4 regions of the Kitasatospora sp. NPDC034035 genome follow, and region 1 is predicted to be linked to each of the others. Evidence: riboswitches for the same ligand, from Rfam matches in the RefSeq annotation. Region 1 holds a riboswitch; each other region holds the start of a gene.
What was found. Region 1 has a riboswitch for cobalamin ahead of ACZ52J_RS10760 (ribonucleoside-diphosphate reductase subunit alpha). Riboswitches for the same ligand answer to the same signal wherever they lie in the genome.
Positions count from the first base shown of each region.

Region 2: it holds a riboswitch for cobalamin, as region 1 does, so the genes downstream of both, metE (5-methyltetrahydropteroyltriglutamate--homocysteine S-methyltransferase) here and ACZ52J_RS10760 (ribonucleoside-diphosphate reductase subunit alpha) in region 1, are expected to answer to the same signal.
Region 3: it holds a riboswitch for cobalamin, as region 1 does, so the genes downstream of both, nicT (Nickel transporter NicT) here and ACZ52J_RS10760 (ribonucleoside-diphosphate reductase subunit alpha) in region 1, are expected to answer to the same signal.
Region 4: it holds a riboswitch for cobalamin, as region 1 does, so the genes downstream of both, ACZ52J_RS22395 (cobalamin biosynthesis protein) here and ACZ52J_RS10760 (ribonucleoside-diphosphate reductase subunit alpha) in region 1, are expected to answer to the same signal.

Region 1 is NZ_JBVISA010000006.1:98,305-103,328, reverse strand. Features, by position in the region: gene ACZ52J_RS10770 (glycoside hydrolase family 26 protein) at 1-968, shown strand, start outside; gene ACZ52J_RS10765 (GH12 family glycosyl hydrolase domain-containing protein) at 1,064-2,401, shown strand; cobalamin riboswitch at 2,484-2,609, shown strand; gene ACZ52J_RS10760 (ribonucleoside-diphosphate reductase subunit alpha) at 2,801-5,024, shown strand, end outside.
Region 2 is NZ_JBVISA010000021.1:110,448-115,471, reverse strand. Features, by position in the region: gene ACZ52J_RS27585 (putative Ig domain-containing protein) at 2-2,011, opposite strand; cobalamin riboswitch at 2,573-2,798, shown strand; gene metE (5-methyltetrahydropteroyltriglutamate--homocysteine S-methyltransferase) at 2,955-5,024, shown strand, end outside.
Region 3 is NZ_JBVISA010000005.1:150,895-155,918, reverse strand. Features, by position in the region: gene ACZ52J_RS09345 (M24 family metallopeptidase) at 1-83, opposite strand, end outside; gene ACZ52J_RS09340 (cupin domain-containing protein) at 186-419, opposite strand; gene nicT (Nickel transporter NicT) at 547-1,674, opposite strand; cobalamin riboswitch at 1,707-1,920, opposite strand; gene ACZ52J_RS09330 (ArsR/SmtB family transcription factor) at 2,003-2,386, shown strand; gene ACZ52J_RS09325 (hypothetical protein) at 2,442-4,115, shown strand; gene ACZ52J_RS09320 (AAA family ATPase) at 4,147-5,024, opposite strand, start outside.
Region 4 is NZ_JBVISA010000015.1:141,034-146,057, forward strand. Features, by position in the region: gene ACZ52J_RS22385 (putative cobaltochelatase) at 1-460, opposite strand, end outside; gene ACZ52J_RS22390 (cobyric acid synthase) at 457-1,995, opposite strand; gene ACZ52J_RS22395 (cobalamin biosynthesis protein) at 1,992-2,978, opposite strand; cobalamin riboswitch at 3,132-3,263, opposite strand; gene ACZ52J_RS22400 (helix-turn-helix domain-containing protein) at 3,461-4,144, shown strand; gene ACZ52J_RS22405 (alpha/beta hydrolase family protein) at 4,270-5,024, shown strand, end outside.

The DNA of each region.
Region 1 (5,024 bases):
ACCAGCCGAACGTGCTGGAGTTCTCGGTCGGCTGGTGGGACCGGAAGTTCGACCGCCGGGTCTTCGACACCGTCGCCGAACGCGGCATCATGCCGATGGTCGCCTGGGAGCCCTGGGACTACCGCAAGGAAGCCAAGGAGGACAAGCTCCGCGGCGAGCAGCCGGAGTACTCCCTCTCCAACATCATCGACGGCAGGTTCGACGACTACATCAAGACCTGGGCCGACGGCATCAAGGGCCTCGGCTACCCCGTCGCCCTGCGCTTCGCCCACGAGATGAACGGCTACTGGTACCCCTGGGCCGAGCAGTCCAACGGCAACAAGAAGGGCCAGTACGTCCAGGCCTGGCGGCACGTCCACGACATCTTCAAGCAGGCCGGCGCCACCCGGGTCACCTGGGTGTGGAGCCCCAACGTCGACTACGAGAACGCCACCAGCCTGAACACGCTCTACCCCGGCGACGACTACGTCGACTGGGTCGGCCTGTCCGGCTACTACGGCACCACCGGCGTCGAGAAGTACAAGTCGTTCGACCAGATCTTCCAGCCGACCATCGAGCAGATCCGGGCGTTCAGCCACAAGCCCGTGGTGATCACCGAGACCGGGGCCACCGACACCTCGGGGCTGAAGGCACAGTGGATCACCGAGATGTTCTCGCAGCTCGCCCAGCACCCCGACATCATCGGCGTGATCTGGTACGAGGCGAGGAAGGAGGTCGACTGGCGGGTAGCCGCGTCCCCCGCCGCCGCCCAGGCGTTCGCCGCCGGGGTCTCCGCGCCGCGCTACAACACGCCCTGGACCGTCCACTCCGAGCCGGCCCTGACCGTCACGGCGCCGGCCCCGGCACCCGCCCCTTCCCCCGACGCGCCGGCCTCCCCCAGCCCGTCGGCCACCACCCAGAAGCCTCCGGTCAAGAAGCCGACCTCGCCCGCGACCAAGCCCCGGTCGAGTTCCACGCCCGCCGGGTGAGCACGACCCCGCCCCGGCCCGCGTACCGGCCTACGACACCACCGCCCCGGCCCGCGCACCGGCCGCAGACACCGCAGCAGGGAGGCGAGAGCCCCATGACCCACCCCGTCGTGCCCGGAACCGGGCGCCGCGGCCTGCGCCCGTGGTGGTGGCTCGCGCCGACCATCGCGATCGTGCTGGCCCTGTGCGCGGTGCTGATCCCGCACGACTCGCGGGACCCGCAGGCGCCCGTCCGGGCGACCACGGCCGTCACCCCGCTGCCGGCCGCGACCGCCGGCGAGATCTGCTCCACCGGGCAGAACCGCTACCCGTCCCAGGCCGTCGACTCCGGCCGCTACCTGATCAACCCGAACGAGTGGAACGCCACCGGCGGCCTCTGCATCAGCAGCAGCGGCGCCGGCACCGACTTCCGGGTGACCCGCAGCGGGATCAGCCCCGCCAGCCTCACGGACCCGGACCGCGGCCCCGGCGCCTACCCGCACATCAGCACCCAGCTCCAGCCCGGCACCGGCCCGCTGCCCATCCCGGTGGACAACCTGCGGTACGCGACCAGCAGTTGGCAGACCACCCAGGTCGACGGCGGCGTCTACAACGTCTCGTACGACGTCTGGTACAGCAACAGCCGGACCAGCTGCTCCTTCACCGAGAGCGCCGAGCTGATGATCTGGCTGCGCGGCAACGGCAAGACCCCGTTCGGCCAGCGGACCGGCGACCTACAGGTCGGCGGCACCTCCTACCGCGTGTACGAGGCCCCGAAGAAGAGCAGCCACACCCTGATCACCTACGAGATGGCCACCGGCACGACCTCCGTCACCGACCTGGACCTGCGGGCCTTCACCCGCGACGCCATCCAGCGCGGCTACGTCCCGGCCGGCTCCTACCTGTGCGCCGTCCAGGCCGGGTTCGAGATCTGGGACGGCGGCGCCGGCCTCGGCAGCGACTCCTTCTCGTTCCAGGCCGCCGCCGGACAGCCGAGCGGCGCGATCACCTCGGCCCTGCCCGGTCTCTGTCTGGACAGCCGGGTGGCGGGCGATCCGGCCGCGGTCGGCGCCGGCACCTGCGACGGCTCGCCGGCCCAGACCTGGACGATGGGGGACAACGGCTCGATCGGGCAGAACGGGCGCTGCGTCGAGGACCCGGGCCTCGGTTTCCCCGTCCTCACCGGCTGCACCTCGCGGCCCGACCAGCGCTGGCGGGTGACCCCCACGGGACAGCTCGCCAACCAGGACACGGGGCGCTGCGTCGAGAATCCGGGTGCTGCCGGGAGTGCGGGTCCGAGCGCTGCCGCCAGTGCCGGTCCGAGCGCCTCCTCGAGCGGGACTGCGAGCGCCTCCGCGGGCGCCTCTGCGAGCGCCTCCGCGGGCGGGACCACCCAGGTGCGGATGCGCCCGTGCGATGCCCGTACGGGCCAGGGATGGCACCCTCCAGCCTGAGCAGATTATCGCACGATGAGTCGAACAGTCGTGCCCCGCGACACTACATGTGGGGCTGCATCGGACTCGCGCCACTAGATGTATGCTCATCCCTGCTGTCGATGCAGGGGAACCCGGTGGGAATCCGGGACTGCCCCGCAGCGGTGAGCGAGCGGCTCCAAGAGCCCTGCCCGCGAGTCCGATGACCTGCCGACAGCGTGCGCCACGGCCCTCCCGCAGAGGCCGCGCCAGCACCAGCAGTACCTTCCGGGCCTCGCGGGCGGGCCGGGGATGCCACCGTCGCACGGACGCCGCTTGCGCCCGCGCGCGTGCTCCCCTGCCCCGATCGCCCGGTACTCCGATCACCGCCGACGATCGCCGCCAGGAGAGAGCGCCTTGACCACCGCTGCCTCAGCCACCCTGCCCGCCCAGGGCTCCGGTACCGCCTTCACCGACCCGAAGGTCTCCGACCCCGGCGGCGCCCTGCTGCGGCTGCTCACCGACCGCAGCGTCGACCTCACCGAGGTCGACCCCGGCCATGTCGCCGCCGCCGCGCTGCGCGGCCGCCACGCCGGCTCGGACTTCGCCGAGCTGCGCGGGCTGGCCGTGGACGCCGCCGCGTCGATGATCGCCGAGGACCCCCAGTACTCGAAGCTCGCCGCCCGCCTGCTCGCCCTGGAGATCGTCGACGAGGCGAACAGCCAGGGCTCCACGTCCTTCTCCGCCTCGATCACCGTCGGCCACGCCGAGGGCCTGATCGGCGACACCACCGCGGAGTTCGTCGCCAAGCACGCCGCCGCCCTGGACGCGCTGATCGACACCAAGGGCGACGACCGCTTCGAGTACTTCGGCCTGCGCACCGTGCAGTCCCGCTACCTGCTGCGCCACCCGATCACCCGCAAGGTGATCGAGACCCCGCAGCACTTCCTGCTCCGCGTCGCCTGTGGCCTGGCGGTCGGCGACAACGAGCAGTCCGTGCGCGAAGTCGCCGAGCTGTACGGCCTGATGAGCCGCCTGGAGTACCTGACCTCCTCGCCGACGCTCTTCAACTCCGGCACCCGCCACCCGCAGATGTCGAGCTGCTACCTGCTCGACTCCCCGCTGGACAACCTGGACTCGATCTACAACCGCTACGCGCAGATCGCCCGCCTGTCCAAGCACGCCGGCGGCATCGGCCTGTCCTACTCGCGCATCCGCTCGCGCGGCAGCCTGATCCGCGGCACCAACGGCAAGTCCAACGGCATCGTGCCGTTCCTGCGCACCCTCGACTCCTCCGTCGCCGCCGTCAACCAGGGCGGCCGTCGCAAGGGCGCCGCCTGCGTCTACCTGGAGACCTGGCACGCCGACATCGAGGAGTTCCTCGAGCTGCGCGACAACACCGGCGAAGAGGCCCGCCGCACCCACAACCTCAACCTGGCGCACTGGATCCCGGACGAGTTCATGCGCCGGGTCAACGCCAACGCGGACTGGTCGCTGTTCTCCCCGGCCGACGTGCCCGAGCTGGTCGACCTGTGGGGCGCCGACTTCGACGAGGCCTACCGCAAGGCCGAGCTGGCCGGCAAGGCCGTGCGCACCATCCCCGCGCAGACCCTGTACGCCCGCATGATGCGCACCCTCGCGCAGACCGGCAACGGCTGGATGACCTTCAAGGACGCCTCCAACCGCGCCGCCAACCAGACCGCGCTGCCGGGCCGCACGGTGCACTCCTCCAACCTGTGCACCGAGATCCTGGAGGTCACGGACGACTCCGAGACCGCCGTCTGCAACCTCGGCTCGGTCAACCTCGGCGCCCACGTGGCCCCCGGGGCGTCCGCCGACGACCTGCTGGGCGCCATGGACTGGGAGCGGCTCGACGCCACCGTGCGCACCGCCGTCACCTTCCTCGACCGCGTCGTGGACATCAACTTCTACCCGACCACCGAGGCCGGCACCTCCAACTCCCGCTGGCGGCCCGTGGGCCTCGGCGTGATGGGCCTCCAGGACGTCTTCTTCAAGCTGCGGCTCGACTTCGACTCCGCCGAGGCCGCCCGGCTGTCCACGCTGATCGCCGAGCGCATCATGCTCACCGCCTACGAGCGCTCCGCCGACCTGGCCGAGCGGCTCGGCCGCCACGAGGCGTACGGCGAGACCCGCGCCGCCCGCGGCGAACTGCACATCGACCACTTCCCGACGGCCGCCCCGCAGTGGGCCGACCGCTGGACCGCGCTGCGCGCCCGCATCGCCGAGACCGGCCTGCGCAACTCGCTGCTGCTGGCCATCGCGCCGACCGCGACCATCGCGTCCATCGCCGGCGTGTACGAGTGCATCGAGCCGCAGGTGTCCAACCTGTTCAAGCGCGAGACGCTCAGCGGCGAGTTCCTCCAGGTCAACCCGTACCTGGTGCGCGAGCTCAAGGAGCTCGGCGTCTGGGACCAGCAGACCCGCGACGCGCTGCGCGACGCCAACGGATCGGTGCAGGAGCTGAACTGGCTGCCCGCCGAGGTGCGGTCGCTGTACCGCACCGCGTGGGAGCTGCCGCAGCGCGCGCTGATCGACCTGGCCGCGGCCCGCATGCCGTACCTGGACCAGAGCCAGTCGCTGAACCTGTTCATGGCGGCGCCGACCATCGGCAAGCTCAGCTCGATGTACGCCTACGCGTGGAAGG
Region 2 (5,024 bases), on a different contig from region 1:
GTCAGGACACGGTGAGGGCCGTGTCGTCGATGACGAAGCTCGTCTGGAGGGAGCTGTCCTCGGTGCCGGTGAACTTCACGGTGACGTTCTGGCCGGCGTAGGCGGAGAGGTCGAAGGTGCGCTGCTGGTAGCCGGCCGCGGCGTCCACGTTGGAGTAGGTCTTCAGCGTGGTGCCGTTGACCGAGACGGTCAGCTTGTCGTACGCGGTGCTGCCCGACTCCGCGGTGTCGATGTGCAGGTAGAAGCTGAGGGCGGCCTTGCAGCCGGCCGGTACGGCCAGGGTCTGGGCGAGCGTGTCGGTGTGGGCGGAGCCGTAGCCGTCGAGCCAGGACTTCCAGCTGCCGCCGTGGGCGGGCTCACTGCCGGAGTTGTCGATCACGCCGGCGCTGGCCGTCCACGGGGTGGCGCTGCCGGTCTCGAAGCCGGGGTTGCCGAGGAGCTGGGCGGGGGTGCAGCCGCCGCCGGCGCCGGTGACGGTCCAGCCGAAGGTGGTGGAGCCGCTGGCGCCGGTGCCGTCGGTGGCGGTGACGGTCACGGTGAAGGTGCCGGCGGTGTTCGCGGTGCCGGTGATCAGGCCGGTGGCGGCGTCGACGCTCAGGCCGGCGGGCAGGCCGGTGGCGCCGTAGCCGAGGGACTGGCCGGAGGCCGAGTCGGTGGCGTGGATCTGCAGGCTGACGGCGGAGCCCTGGGCGGTGCTCTGGCTGCCCGGGTTGGTCACGGTGACGGTGTTGCCGCCGGTGCTGCCGTTGGTGAAGGCGGCGGTGCCGTTGGGCGTGCCGAGGCCGGTCGGGCCGTCGTAGCCGGCGGCGGCGGTGCACAGGTAGGACGGGGAGCAGCTGCCGTTGGCGCCGCTGGTGACGTCGTACAGGGAGCCGGTGTGCGCGTACGGGTAGGAGGCCGGGGCGGTGCCGGCGGCCGGGGTGCCCGCCAGGGCGTAGACGGAGGCGATGATCGGGGAGGAGGCGCTGGTGCCGCCGTAGACGTTCCAGCCCGAGCCGCCGTAGGTCTGGTAGACGGCGACGCCGGTGGCCGGGTCGGCGACGGCGGAGACGTCGGCGACGGTGCGCTTGCCGCAGCCGGTGTCGTGCTGCCAGCTCGGCTTGGCGTCGTAGGCGGAGCAGCCGGAGCCGGCGCCGTTGCCGCCGGAGCTGCTGCCCCAGACCTTCTCGGTCCAACCGCGGGCGGTGGAGGCGCGGTTGAGGCTGGTGCCGCCGACGGCGGTCACGTACTGGGAGGCGGCCGGGTACTCGACGCCGTAGCCGGAGTCACCGGAGGAGACGGTGATGGCGACGCCGGGGTGGTTGAAGTAGCTGGTGTCGGAGCTCGGGTCGGTGGAGTCCTCGCCGCCGCCGTAGCTGTTGGAGACGTACTTGGCGCCCATCGAGACGGCGGTGTTGACGGCGGCGCCGAGGTTGCTCATGTTGGCGTCGTCGGACTCGACCAGCAGGATGTGGCAGTTGGGGCAGACGGCGCTGACCATGTCGACGTCGAGCGAGATCTCGCCGGCCCAGCCGCTGTCGGCGGTCGGGTAGCTGGTGCCGCCGCGCTGGTCGACCTTCCTGAAGCAGCCGTTGGCGGTGGTGCAGGCGGGCAGGCCGTACTGGGAGCGGTAGGTGGCGAGGTCGGACTCCGCGTTGGGGTCGTCCTGGGCGTCGACGATGGCGACGGTGGCGCCGGCGCCGGCCGAGGTCGGGAGGTTGTAGGCGGAGGCGAGGTCGCTGGGGCCCAGGCCGGAGGGGTTGATGTCCGGAGCCAGGGCGAGGTGCTGGACGAGGTCGGTGCGGGCGAGCGCGAGGCAGGCCATTTCGCCGGGGTGGGTCGGGGCGGCGCAGACGTGCTTGGTGGTGACACCGGTGGTGGGGCCGGTGCCGGCGGTCCCGCCGGGGACGGCGGCGGCGCCGGGGGCGGTGGCCGCGAGCAGGCCGGTGGCGGCCAGCGCGAAGGCGGGCAGGGCGGCGAGCAGTCTGCGCGCCCGGGCAGGGCGCGCACCGCTGGGGGAGTGGAAGCGCAAGAGTCGACCCTCCGTGGGGGTGAGGGCGCGGCCGGTGCCGGCAGTTGGGGTGCTCGCCGGGACGGGCTCGGGCCCGTGCTGACGGATCACGTGCAGGTGCTCGTCGGCCACGGCGGATGGCCGTGGACCGGCATGGTGCTTGCGCTGTACGGGAGGTGGGGCACGCACCCCGGGTGAGCAGGGTGGTGTGGCCATGACATGCATGGGCATGTCGGAGGCCCGTACCGTTCACGGTCGGGCCCGGCCGCTTCGGCACCGCCATGAGGTTACTGACGGGTGTTCGACAACCTCAAGGTGCCGTTCGCAGCCTTTACCGGGCTTTGCCCATCAATTGTCCGGAGGATGAGGCGGGTTGCTCCGCACCGGCGGAGGCGGGCTGCTCCGCACCGGCGGAGCCGGGTCGCGACGCCGGTGGGTGTCGGTGGGTCCCGCCGTGACGAGCCGTCATGTTCCGACTCCCGCGATGGGGAAGCCTGGTCCTCCGGCCGCTCCTCGCGTCGACGCCGTCCCAGTATCCGGACGATTTGAGCGAATCCCTGTTCAGCTCCCGCGGTCCTGCGCCTAAGCTGGCCGTGCAGCTGGTTCGCCCTGTCCGCCAGGCAGGCGCGTCGCAAGAGGGAACCCGGTGGGAATCCGGGACTGCCCCGCAGCGGTGAGTGGGAACGACCGCCGTCATACGCACTGGGCCCGGGACGGGTCTGGGAAGCGACGGCCAGTAGGTGTCCGCCCTGGAAGCAGGGCGGCTGTGCCCGCGAGTCCGAAGACCTGCCACTGCCCGCGCGCGACCGATCGCGCGCGGAGATCCGGTGACCTCGAGGGCGGGTCGGCGTACCTACCAGACGGAGCCGCGCCCACGTGCGGGCGCCCGTCCGGTTCGTCACCCCTTCGCGCCTTCGTCCCGTCATCGGGGACCAGAGGAATCAGGCTCGCGAAGGAGAGTCCCTTGACAGCGAAGTCCGCAGCGACCACCACCAGCACCACCGCAGTCGCCACCACCGCCACCACCACCGGCGCCGCAACCACCACCGCAGCCACCGCGTACGGCTACCCCCGGCAGGGTCGCAACCGGGAACTGAAGAAGGCGATCGAGGGGTACTGGAAGGGCGCGGTCACCGCCGAGGCGCTGCTGAACACCGCCGCCGACCTGCGCCGGGAGAGCTGGGCCCAGCTCGCCGAGGCCGGGGTTGGGGAAGTCCCGACCGGAGACTTCTCCCTCTACGACCACGTGCTGGACACGACGGTCGCCGTCGGCGCGATCCCCGCCCGACACCGGTCCGCGGTCGACACCGATCCCCTGGACGGCTACTTCGCCATGGCACGCGGCACCCAGGAGGTGGCGCCGCTGGAGATGACCAAGTGGTTCGACACCAACTACCACTATCTCGTACCGGAGTTGGGCTCCGACACGGTCTTCGCCGCGAACCCGGCCAAGGCGGTCGCCGAGCTGCGCGAGGCCCTCGTCCTCGGCCACGCCGCCAGGCCGGTGCTGGTCGGTCCGGTGACCTACCTGCTGCTCGCCAAGCCCGCTCCCGGGGTGGCCGAGGACTTCCAGCCGATCACCCTGCTGGACCGGCTGCTGCCCGTCTACGCCGAACTGCTCGCCCACCTGCGGGCGGCGGGCGCCGAATGGGTGCAACTGGACGAGCCCGCCCTCGTCCAGGACCGCACCCCGGCCGAACTCAACGCCGCCGCCCGCACCTACCGCGAGCTGGGCGGCCTCGCCGACCGGCCCAAGCTGCTGGTCGCGAGCTACTTCGACCGCCTCGGCGACGCCCTGCCGGTGCTCGCCAAGGCCCCGGTCGAGGGCCTGGCGCTGGACTTCACCGGCCCGGCCGCCGCCAACCTGAACGACCTCGCCGCCGCCGGCGGCCTGCCCGGCAAGCGGCTGGTCGCGGGAGTCGTCGACGGCCGCAACATCTGGATCAACGACCTGGAGAAGTCGCTGGCCACCCTGGCGACCCTGCTCGGCCTCGCCGACAGCGTGGACGTCGCGCCGTCCTGCTCCCTGCTGCACGTGCCGATCGACGCCGCCGCCGAACGCGACATCGACCCGCAGATCGCCCGATGGCTGGCCTTCGCCCGGCAGAAGGCCGCCGAGGTCGCCCTGCTGGCCCGCGGTCTGCGGGAGGGCGCCGGTGCGATCACCGCCGAACTCGCCGCGAACCGCGCCGACCTGGCCTCCCGGGCCACCTCCCCGATCACCCGCGACCCGGCGGTCCGGGCCCGGGTCGCCGCCGTCACCGGGGCCGACACCCGCCGCGCCCAGCCCTACCCCGTCCGGGCGGCGGCCCAACGCGCCCGGCTCGGCCTGCCGCTGCTGCCGACCACCACCATCGGATCCTTCCCGCAGACCACCGAACTGCGCGTCGCCCGCGCCGACTTGGCGGCCGGTCGGATCGACGCGGGCGCGTACCGCGAGCGGATGGCGGCCGAGGTCCGCGAGGTCATCGCCTACCAGGAGAAGGCCGGACTGGACGTCCTGGTGCACGGCGAGCCCGAACGCAACGACATGGTCCAGTACTTCGCCGAGCAGCTCACCGGCTACCTGGCCACCCGGCACGGCTGGGTGCAGTCCTACGGCACCCGCTACGTGCGGCCCCCGGTCCTCGCGGGGGACATCTCCCGCCCGCGCCCGATGACCGTCGACTGGTTCCGCTACGCGCAGGGCCTGACCGCCCGCCCGGTCAAGGGCATGCTCACCGGCCCGGTCACCATGCTCGCCTGGTCCTTCGTCCGCGACGACCAGCCGCTCGCCGACACCGCCCGCCAGGTCGCCCTCGCCCTGCGCGACGAGGTCACCGACCTGGAGGCCGCGGGCGCCGCCGTCGTCCAGGTCGACGAGCCGGCCCTGCGCGAAACCCTCCCGCTGCGGGCCGCCGACCGCCCGGCGTACCTCGACTGGGCCACCGAGTCCTTCCGCCTCGCCACCTCCGGCGTCCGCGCCGACACCCAGGTCCACACCCACATGTGCTACGCCGAGTTCGGCGCCATCATGACGGCGATCGACGACCTC
Region 3 (5,024 bases), on a different contig from region 1:
CGGGTGATCAGCGCCGCATCGGCCCCGGCCGCACTGCAGTGCTCCCTCACCCGCTCCCGCCGACCCGCGTACGCATCCGCCATGCGTCGAGCCTACGAACCCCCGGGCCGAACCGCCCGCCGAGCACTCCCGACGGAACCCCGGGACACCTCGGGCAGGCGCCGTTCGGCGCGCGACGACAGGGGTCAGCGCGGCGGCCGGGCGGAGACCACCATGGTCAGCGCCGGCATCCGCCGCCCCGGGTTGCGGCAGACGTGCGGGTAGGAGGCGCCGAAGAAGACCGTGCTGCCGACCGGCACCGGGTGTCCGCGCTCGTCGTGCACCAGGGCCGGCTCGCCCTCGTCGACCCGGATGATCTCCACCGTTCCGGCCGGGTGCTGCTCGCGGCCGCATGAGTGACGCTCATGGCGCTGCCGCATGAGCTGTCCTCATGGGGCGGCCGCATGAGCCGTCCTCATGGCCCGACCTCATGAGTCGAGCTCATGGCGCTGCCGCATGAGCGCGGCTCATGCCCCGGCCCCATGAGCCACTCTCATGCCCTCCGGCTCACGACCCCTCGGGTGCCCAGCGCTTCTCGACCCGGGCGAGCTTCCAGTACCCGATCGCCACCGCCCAGACCACCACGAACAGCCCGGCGATCGCGTAGCCGACGTTGTCCAGCGAGATGTCCGCGATCCAGCCGGTCACCGGGTCGGTCAGGTCGAGCTTCTCGTGCAGCACGCCGATCAGTTCGATGGTGCCGATGATGAAGGCCACCGCGATCGACAGCCCAGTGATGGTCAGGTTGTAGTACACCTTGCGAACCGGGTTGGCGAAGGCCCACTGGTACGCGAAGTTCATGAACGTCCCGTCCAGGGTGTCGAACAGGCTCATCCCGGCCGCGAACAGCAGCGGCAGGCAGACGATCGCGTACCAGGGCAGCCCGGAGGCCGCGCCCGAGCCCGCCATCACCATCAGGGTGACCTCGGTCGCGGTGTCGAAGCCCAGGCCCAGCACCATGCCGACCGGGAACATCTGCCCGGGCCGGGTGATCGAGCGGGTCGCCCGGTTCAGCACCCGGGCCATGAAGCCGCGCGAGTCGAGGTGCGCCTCCAGCTCCGCCTCGTCGTACTGCCCGGCCCGCATCGCCCGGAACACCTTGATGATGCCGAGCAGCGCCGCCAGGTTGAGCGCGCCGATCAGGTAGAGGAACACGCCGGAGGTGGTCGTCCCGATCATGCCGAGCCACTTGTGGGTGGCCGAGTCGTCGTCCATCAGCGTGCTCGCCAGCTGCGCGCCGCCCGCCACCAGGGCGGACATGAGGACCACCATCGAGGAGTGCCCGAGGGCGAACCAGAAGCCCACCGAGACCGGCCGCTTGCCGTCCGCCATGAGCTTGCGGGTGGTGTTGTCGATCACCGCGATGTGGTCGGCGTCGAAGGCGTGCCGCATGCCGAGGGTGTACGCGGTGATACCCAGGCCCACCCCGAAGACCTGGGTACCGACCGCGTACCGTTCGGGTGCGACCAGGAAGATGAGCGTCCCGAAGGCCACCACGTGCATGGCCAGGATCACCCCCATCAGCCCGGCCGTACGGACGGTGTCCTCGCGCTTCCACCGGAAGGTGGGCAGCACGGACGGGACCGTTCTCACGCCCGCTTTCACGTCTGCGGCGGCGGTTTCGGGCAGGGTCATCTTCGGATCACGCTCCAGCACCTCGTGGAATCACTTCGTGAGATGCCGTGGCCGGTCTCCTGGCTTACGGGACGTCCGTACCCGCCTTCCCAGGTGCGCGAGGCACCCAGTGGCGTCGTGGGTACGGACGACACTCCTCCGGGGACGGAGGAGTGACCCGATCACAGTGGCGAGGGCCGCTCCGGAATCCGGACCCCTGAGGGTCCGTCACCGGTCTTCCCGAGCACCACGGCGGGCAACACCGTAGGGGCCACGCCCCGACCCATGCAAGGCTGCGCACCTGCGCAGGTGTCCAGGATCACAGCACGCCGCCTGCAAGAATGTCCGCATGCATCTCGTACCGGCCGACCGCGCGGGCCACCGCACCATCGACGGACACCGGGTCTGCGAGGCCATCGCCGCGATCGGCGACGCCGCGCACGTCCGGTCCTGGTCCGAGCGGTTCTCCCTGCTCGCCGACCCCGGACGGCTCGCCCTGCTGCTCGCCCTCCACCGGGCCGGCCCGCTCGCCGTCACCGATCTCGCGGTCGCCACCGGCATGCGCGACACCGCCGTGTCCCAGGCCCTGCGGCTGCTCCGCACGGCCGGCGTGGTCACCGGCGACAAGGACGGACGTGTGGTGCGCTACCGGCTCGTGGACGAGGACATGCGCCCCCTCCTCGACGCGTGCGCCGCCGCCGAGCATCACGAGCCCACCGCAGCGGCGGGCTGACCGACACTCGGGAAACAGCACCCGGCGCGCCACCCCGGATGAGTACGATCATGGTGTGCCGTCCCACCCCCACGTCTGGCCCGCCGACCGCTGGAACACCCGACCGGTCAAGGCCCGCGTGCTGGCGGTCGCCCGCACCCTCACCTCGGCCACCCGGGTCCTGGACGTCCTCACCCTGCTGAACCCCGACGGCATCGCCCGGTACTTCACCGTCAACCCCGGCTCCGCCTTCGCCGACCGCGCCCTCGACGAGTACCTGCACGGCCTGCCCGGCTTCACCGTGCTGGACTGGGAGGACGCCGTCCGGCACCGCTTCGACCTGGCCGTCGCCTGCGCCGTCCACTCCTCCATGCACCGCCTGGACGCCCGGCTCGTCGTCCTCCCCCACGGCGCCGGCTACAACCGCCTGGTGACCGAGTCCACCGGCGACACGGTCAGCGCCGCCGGCCTGTCCCGCAACGAACTCACCCACCGCGGGCGGGTGTTCGTGGACGTCCTCGGCCTCTCCCACCCCGAGCAACTGGACCGCCTGCGGGACTCCTGCCCCGAGGCACTGGACGTCGCCCACGTGGTCGGCGACCCGTGCTTCGACCGGATGCTGCACAGCCGACGCTCCCGCGACACCTACCGCGCCGCACTCGGCGCCGTCGACGGCCGACGGCTCGTCGTCGTCAACTCCACCTGGAGCGAGCACTCGTTATTCGGCCGCCGCCCCGACCTGCCCCAGCGCCTGGTCCGCCGGCTGCCCGCCGACGAGTACACCGTGGCCGTCGTCCTGCACCCCAACATCTGGAGTCGGCACGACCCGGAGTCCCTGCTCGACGCCGCCCGCCGGATGGGCCTGCGCCTGATCCCGCCGCACCAGGGCTGGCAGGCCGCCCTGGTCGCCGCCGACGTCTTGATCGGCGACCACGGCTCGGTCTCCTTCTACGGCGCCGCCCTGGAACGCCCCACCATGCTCGTCGCCACCGGCGCCGCCGAGCTCGACCCGCGCTCCCCCAGCTACGCCTTCGGCCAGGCCGCACCCGTGCTCGACCCCGACGGAGACCTCCCCGCCCAGGTCGAGAAGGCTCTGGCCCGGGACCCCGCCGACCTGCGCGAGATCACCGACCGCTCACTCGCCCGCCGCGGCGAATCCGCCCGGGTGCTGCGCCCGCTGCTCTACTCCTTCCTGGAGCAACTGGACGAACCAGGGGACGAACCGGCCCTGCCGCCCTACCCCAAGCCCGTCCTCGGCCCCGGAGCCGCCGACCGGCCCACCGCCTACGACGTCGAGGGCGCGAGCGAGGGGACGGAGGTCAGCCTGCGGCGCTACCCCTTCGACCCGAAGGACCACAGCCCACGGGGCTTCCACGCCCTCACCGACGAGCACCCCGGCGACGCCCTGCGCTACACGGCCGAGGTCCTCGCCCGGACCGAGGTGCACGCCGAGCGCCCCGCCGAACGCTGGCTCGCCGACTCCGCCGCCGAACTCCCCGGCCTCGCCGTCGCGGTGGCCGCCCTCGGCCCGGACCGTCACCTGCTCCGGCTGCGCACCGGCCTGCTGCTGGCGGCCTGCGCCGAACCGGACTGGACGGGCACCGCCCCCAGCGTCGATCCGCTGCTGCTCGGCTCCGCCGTCGCCTGCTGGCTCGCCGACGGCGGCGACCCGGCCGCCCTCCCCGAGCACGGGCTCACCATCCGCACCGGCGAGCGCCGCACCCGGGTGTCCTTCCGTACCGGACCGTAGGGCCCAGACCATAGAGCCCGGACCGTAAGGCCTAGCTCGACAGTTGGCGCAGCCGCTCGCGGCTGCGTTCCGCCAGTTCCTCGTCGCCCTGCTCCTCGGCGAGGGTGAGCAGCAGGGTGTGGGCCTGCGCCTCCTTCGCGTACTGGCTGCGCTGCCCGGCCTGCCGGGCGCAGTCCTCGGCCTGGGCGACGGCGAGGTCCAGCTGTCCGAGCGCCCGGTGGGCCCGGGCGCGGACCAGCGGCAGCTTCATCAGCATGTCGTTGTCGTGCGACTCCTCGGCCTGGGCCGTGGCCTCGGCCAGGACGGCCAGCGCCTCCTCCGGCCGGCCGTCGGCGATCAACGCCTGCGCCAGGTGGTAGGCCTGGACGATCTCGCCGTGGTCGTCGCCCCGGTTCTCCGCCAGGGCCAGGGTGAACCGTTCCACCGCGTCGCCCGGGCGGCCGTCGGCCAGACACAGCAGGCCGTCCATCTCGTAGAGCACGCCGACGACCTGGCGGTTGGTGACCAGCGGCGCCTGCTCCGTGGCGAGCGCGAACTGTTCGGCGGCGAGCGGGTACTCCTTGCGGTCGAGGTAGGCGCGGGCCAGTTGGTTGCGCATCCGCACCACGGCGTCCGGCTGGTTGTCCCACTGTGCCGACTCGATGCCGAGCCGGTGGGTGGCGATCCAGTCCTGGAAGAGCTTCCGGTCGTGGTAGAGCAGCCAGAGCGACTCGCAGAGCCGCCACACCTCGCCGTGCCAGCCCTGCTCGGCCGCCGCCTCCACGACCGCGCGGAAGTTCGCCCGTTCGGCGTACAGCCAGTCCAGGGCCGCGGTCTCGGAGGCGAAGCGCGGCAGGTCGTCGCCGCTCGGGTCCTGCAACCGGAGTCGCTGCTTGGCCATCGCACGGTCGGCGAGCGAGGCCCGGCCGC
Region 4 (5,024 bases), on a different contig from region 1:
CGTCCAGCAGCAGGTCCACCACGTGGTCCTGGAGCAGGTTCACCTCGTCGATGTAGAGCACGCCGCGGTGTGCCTTGGCGAGCAGCCCGGGCTCGTACGCCTTGACGCCCTCGGCCAGCGCGCGCTCCAGGTCGAGCGAGCCGACGATCCGGTCCTCGGCCACGCCGACCGGCAACTCGACCAGCTGGGACGGCCGTTCGTGGCTCCCGGCGGCGGAGTGCGGCCCGTCCGGGCACTGCGGGTCGGGCGCGGCCGGGTCGCAGGCGAAGCGGCAGCCGTCCACGGCGGCGATGGACGGCAGCAGGCCGGCCAGCGCGCGCACCATGGTCGACTTCGCGGTGCCCTTCTCGCCGCGGACCAGCACGCCACCCACGGCCGGGGAGACCGCGTTCAGCAGCAGCCCCAGCCGCAGGTCGGCCATGCCGACGATCGCGGTGAACGGATAGCGGACGTCAGTCATGCGTCACTCCCAGGTGCCCCGGGCGCCAGGAACGGCAGCGATCCGGCCGCCGGCACCCCGCCCTCGATCAGCTTCCACAGCGCGTCGGTGTCCGCGTGTTCCTCGATCAGGTCGCCCAGCCGGTCCAGCCGGGCCTCGCGCGCCTCGGCGAAGGAGGTGTCCGGCGCCGGGACGAACGCCCGGCCCGCCAACTCGGCGACCTCGCGCAGGAGTTCGCGACGGAAGTCGTCGTTCTCCAGCACGCCGTGCCAGGTCGTGCCCCAGACCGAGCCCACCCGGCAGCCGTCCAGACTCTGCCCTCGGCCATCGGAGACGAACGCCTGGCCCCCCTCCACGGCCACCACCCCGTGGTGGATCTCGTAGCCCTCGACCCGGTGCCCGAACGCCTCGCCGACCGGCCGCGCCAGCACCTTCTCGGCGCCGAACCGCACCTGCGTCGGCAGCAGGCCGAGCCCGTCGACGGCGCCCGCCTTGGACTCCACCTCGTCGACGATCCCGCGCGCCAGCATCTGGTAGCCGCCGCACACCCCGAGAACCGGCAGCCCGGCCGCCGCCCGCGCCTTCAGCGCCGGCTCCAGGCCGCGCTCGCGCAGCCAGGCGAGGTCCGCCACGGTGGCCCGGGTGCCGGGCAGCACCACCAGGTCGGCGTCGGCCAGCTCCTCGGGTCTGGTGGCCCAGCGCACCAGCACGCCCGGCTCCTGCGCCAGCGCGTCCAGGTCGGTGAAGTTGGACAGCCGGGGGAAGCGCACCACGGCCACCCGCAGCACGTCCGCCCCGAGCGGCCCGCGCCCGTCGACCCGGTCCACCACCGTCGACAGGTCCAGCGAGTCCTCGGCGTCCAGCCACAGTCCGGGCAGCATCGGCAGGGTGCCCAGCACCGGACGGCCGGTCAGCTCGTGCAGCATCTCCAGCCCGGGCGCCAGCAGCCGCGCGTCGCCGCGGAACTTGTTGACGAACCAGCCGGCCACGTGCCGCTGGTCCTCCGCCGACAGCAGCGCCAGCGTCCCGTACATCGCCGCGAACACGCCGCCGCGGTCGATGTCCCCGACCACCACCACCGGCAGCCCGGCGGCCGTGGCCAGGCCCATGTTGGCGATGTCGCGGTCGCGCAGGTTGATCTCGGCGGGCGAGCCGGCGCCCTCGCAGACGACCACGTCGTAGCGGCGGCGCAGGTCGGCCAGGCACTCCAGGGCGCGCTCCAGCAGGACGGGCTTGCGCTCGCGGTAGTCCAGCGCACCCACCTCGGCGACCGGCCTGCCCAGCAGCACCACCTGGCTGCGGCCGTCCGCGCCGGGCTTCAGCAGCACCGGGTTCATCGCCGCCTCCGGCTCCACCCGGGCGGCCTGCGCCTGCATCGCCTGGGCCCGCCCGATCTCGGCGCCGTCGGCGGTGACGAAGGAGTTCAACGACATGTTCTGGGCCTTGTACGGCGCGACCCGCACACCCTGGCGGGCCAGCCAGCGGCAGATGCCGGCCGTCACCACGCTCTTGCCCGCGTCCGAGGTCGTCCCGGCGACCAGCAGCGCGTTGCTCATGCCCCACCCCTCCTCTTACCGAACGCCCTGATCACGAGATGCCCCGCGACCGTCGTACCCAGTGCCAGCGCGCCCACCCGCCGGGAGAGCGCGCAGGCCCGCTCGATGTCGTCCGCCGTCACCGGCCGCAGCTCCGCGCCCAGCACCGGACGGTGCTCCACGCGCTCGCCGTACCGCAGTGTGCCGCCCAGCCGCACGCCCACCGCCCCGGCGAACGCCGACTCCGCCTGGCCCGCGTTCGGGCTCGGGTGCGAGGAGCCGTCGCGCCGCCAGACCCGCCAGGCCGTCCGGGGCTGCGGGGCGGCGGCCACCGTCAGCAGTGCGGTCAGCCGGGCGCCCGGCCAGCCCGCCACGTCGTCCAGCCGGGCCGAGGCCCAGCCGAACCGGGCGTAGCGCGGCGAACGGTGTCCCACCATGGCGTCCAGGGTGTTCACCGCACGGAACGCCAGCAGCCCGGGCGTGCCCGCCAGGGCACCCCAGGCCAGCGCGTTCACCACGGCGTCGGCGGTGTTCTCGGCCACCGACTCGACCACCGCGCGGGCGATCTGCTGCCCGTCCAGCGCGCTCGGATCCCGCCCGCACAGGTGCGGCAGCCGCTCCCGCGCGGCCCGCAGGTCGCCGTCCTTCAGCGAGCGGCCGATGGCGCGGGCCTCCCGGGTGAGCGAGGTGCCGCCGAGGACCGTCCAGGTCGCGGCCGCCGCCAGCGCCGCCCGGCTCAGCGGGCGCCGGCCCACCGTACGGTCCAGGGCGAGCGCGCCCGCCGCGACCGCGCCCACGCACAGCGCCGTGTACCCGGCCCCGGCCGTACGGTCGTCGCGCCACAGGCGCCGCTCCAGCCGGGTCGCCGCGCTGCCGAAGACGGCCACCGGGTGGCCCCGGCGCGGGTCGGCGAAGCGGGCGTCGGCGGCGTAGCCCGCGACGGCGCCCAGTGCGAACGTGGCGGCGCGGGCCAGGGGGCGTCCGGTCGCAGGACGGACGGTCACAGGACGAACGCCGGAAGGGGGCTGATCGGAAGACAACTCATCGGGAGACAGCTCGGCGGAAGGCCGCTCGGAGTCCGGTGGGGCGGGGCAGCCTGCATCGCGTGCGTGTCCTCACTCAGGGTCCGCGCCCTGGATCGACGTAGCGGGGGCGAGAGTCTCCTGGCTTCCGGGTCGGACACACCCCCGGGGCCTTCCAGCGGCTTCTGACGGCCCGCCGTGGCGATCATTCCGAGCGTGCTCCCCGGTGACAGTGGCGGGACCGCGCCGGACTCGCACCGGCTTCCTCTCCATGCCTCCGATTGGCCCCAGGATCCCATCACGCGGCCGAACCGGGAGTCAACCGAGGTCACGGAGGGGTTGGTCACACCGGGCACCGCCCCGACGCGCTGTGGGATCGCCCAGCGGAGCACCGCCCCCGGACCGGCCGCTTCGTGGGTTCGGTCGCTGGGGCGCACCGCGGTCCGCGCCTACCGTTCGGTGGCATGCGTCGCAGAAAGACCCCCACTGTCCCGCCTCCGGTGCCGTTCTCCCCCGCGGCCGCCCGCGCCCACCGGGCCGGCCTCGGCCTGACCCCCGAGCAGGTCGCGGAGGGCATGGCCGCGCACGGCGTCCGGCTGCTGCCCGCCCACGTCCTCGCCTGGGAGGCCGGCGAGCTGCGCCCCAGCGAACCGGAGTTCATCGCCCTCGCCCGCGCCCTCTGGTGCCCCGCCGCCCAGCTGATGGACACCCGCCCGGTACGGCTGCGCGACCACCGCGTCGCCCGTGAACTCGGCCAGGCCGCCGTCGCCGACCGCACCGGCACCGTCCTCGCCACCTACCGGCAGGCCGAACTGACCGGCCAATGGGACGGCGACGAGGAACAGACCCGCGCCCTCGCCGAGGTCCTCGACCTGACCCTGCCCGAGCTCGTGGAGGCCACCGGCCGCCGGGAGGCCCTCGGCCAGCTCCTCCGCCAGTGCGTCGCGGGCCGCTGGCAACCCCACCTCCGTGCCCTCGCCCGCATCGTCCCGGCCCCCGCCGACACCCTCGCCGCCGCTCTCACCGTCCTCCACCAGGAACACCACGTCCCCACCCACTGGGGCGCCACCACCCGCGCCGCCCCACCCCCCACCACCGACTCCCTCACCCCCCGCTTCTGGCACCTCCTCGACGCCGCCACGGACTGACCCCGCGCCCCGACGCCGGACCCCGTCCCCGCGCCCCGACCCCGCGCCGAGTGACCCGGACGGCCCAGCCCGGTGGCCGGGCGGCCGGGGCGCCGGTGGACTGGTGCACGAACACCGTCCGGTCCGTGACCAACAGAGCGGGGATCGATATGCGCTGGGGAACCGCCGCCGTCGTGGCGGCCGCCGCCGTCGGAGCCGGGGCCGTCGTCCTGGTGATCGGCCGCCGGGCCTCCGAGCGGATGGTCCGCCCGGTCACGGCCGTGCAGGAGTCCGGGCCGGTCCTGGTCCGCGGCCTCGGCGTCGGGCGGATCACCTTCAGCCGCAGCCCCGAGAGCCTGCGTCCCGGCCGCTGGGCGGTCGAGTGGGACGACGGCGGCCACGCGGTCGTCGAGGAGGTCCTGCACAGCGACGAGGAGGGCGTCACCCGTCGGCTGGTCCGCGCCGACCGGGGCACCCTCGTCCCCAGCGCCGAGGTCCGCTTCACCCCGCGCGTCCACGTCGGCGACCCCACCCGGGCGCTCGGCCTCGCCTACACCGAGACCGCGGTCGACGGCGAACTCGGCGCCCTCCCCGCCTGGTACCTCGACGGCAAGCGCGGCACGTGGGTGATCCTCGTCCACGGCCCCGAGGCCGACCGCCAGCAGACCCTTCCGGTCCTGCCCGTCCTCGACCGTCTCGGCCTGCCCGCCCTCGCCGTCACCTACCGCGGCGACGAGGGCGCCCCGGCCTCCCCGGACGGGTACAGCCACTTCGGCGAGACCGAGTGGCGTGACGTCGAGGCGGCGGTACGGCTGGCGCTCGCCCACGGCGCGGGTCGGGTGATCCTCTACGGCTGGTCGGTCGGCGCCACGATGGTCCTGCAGACGGCGGCCCGCTCCGC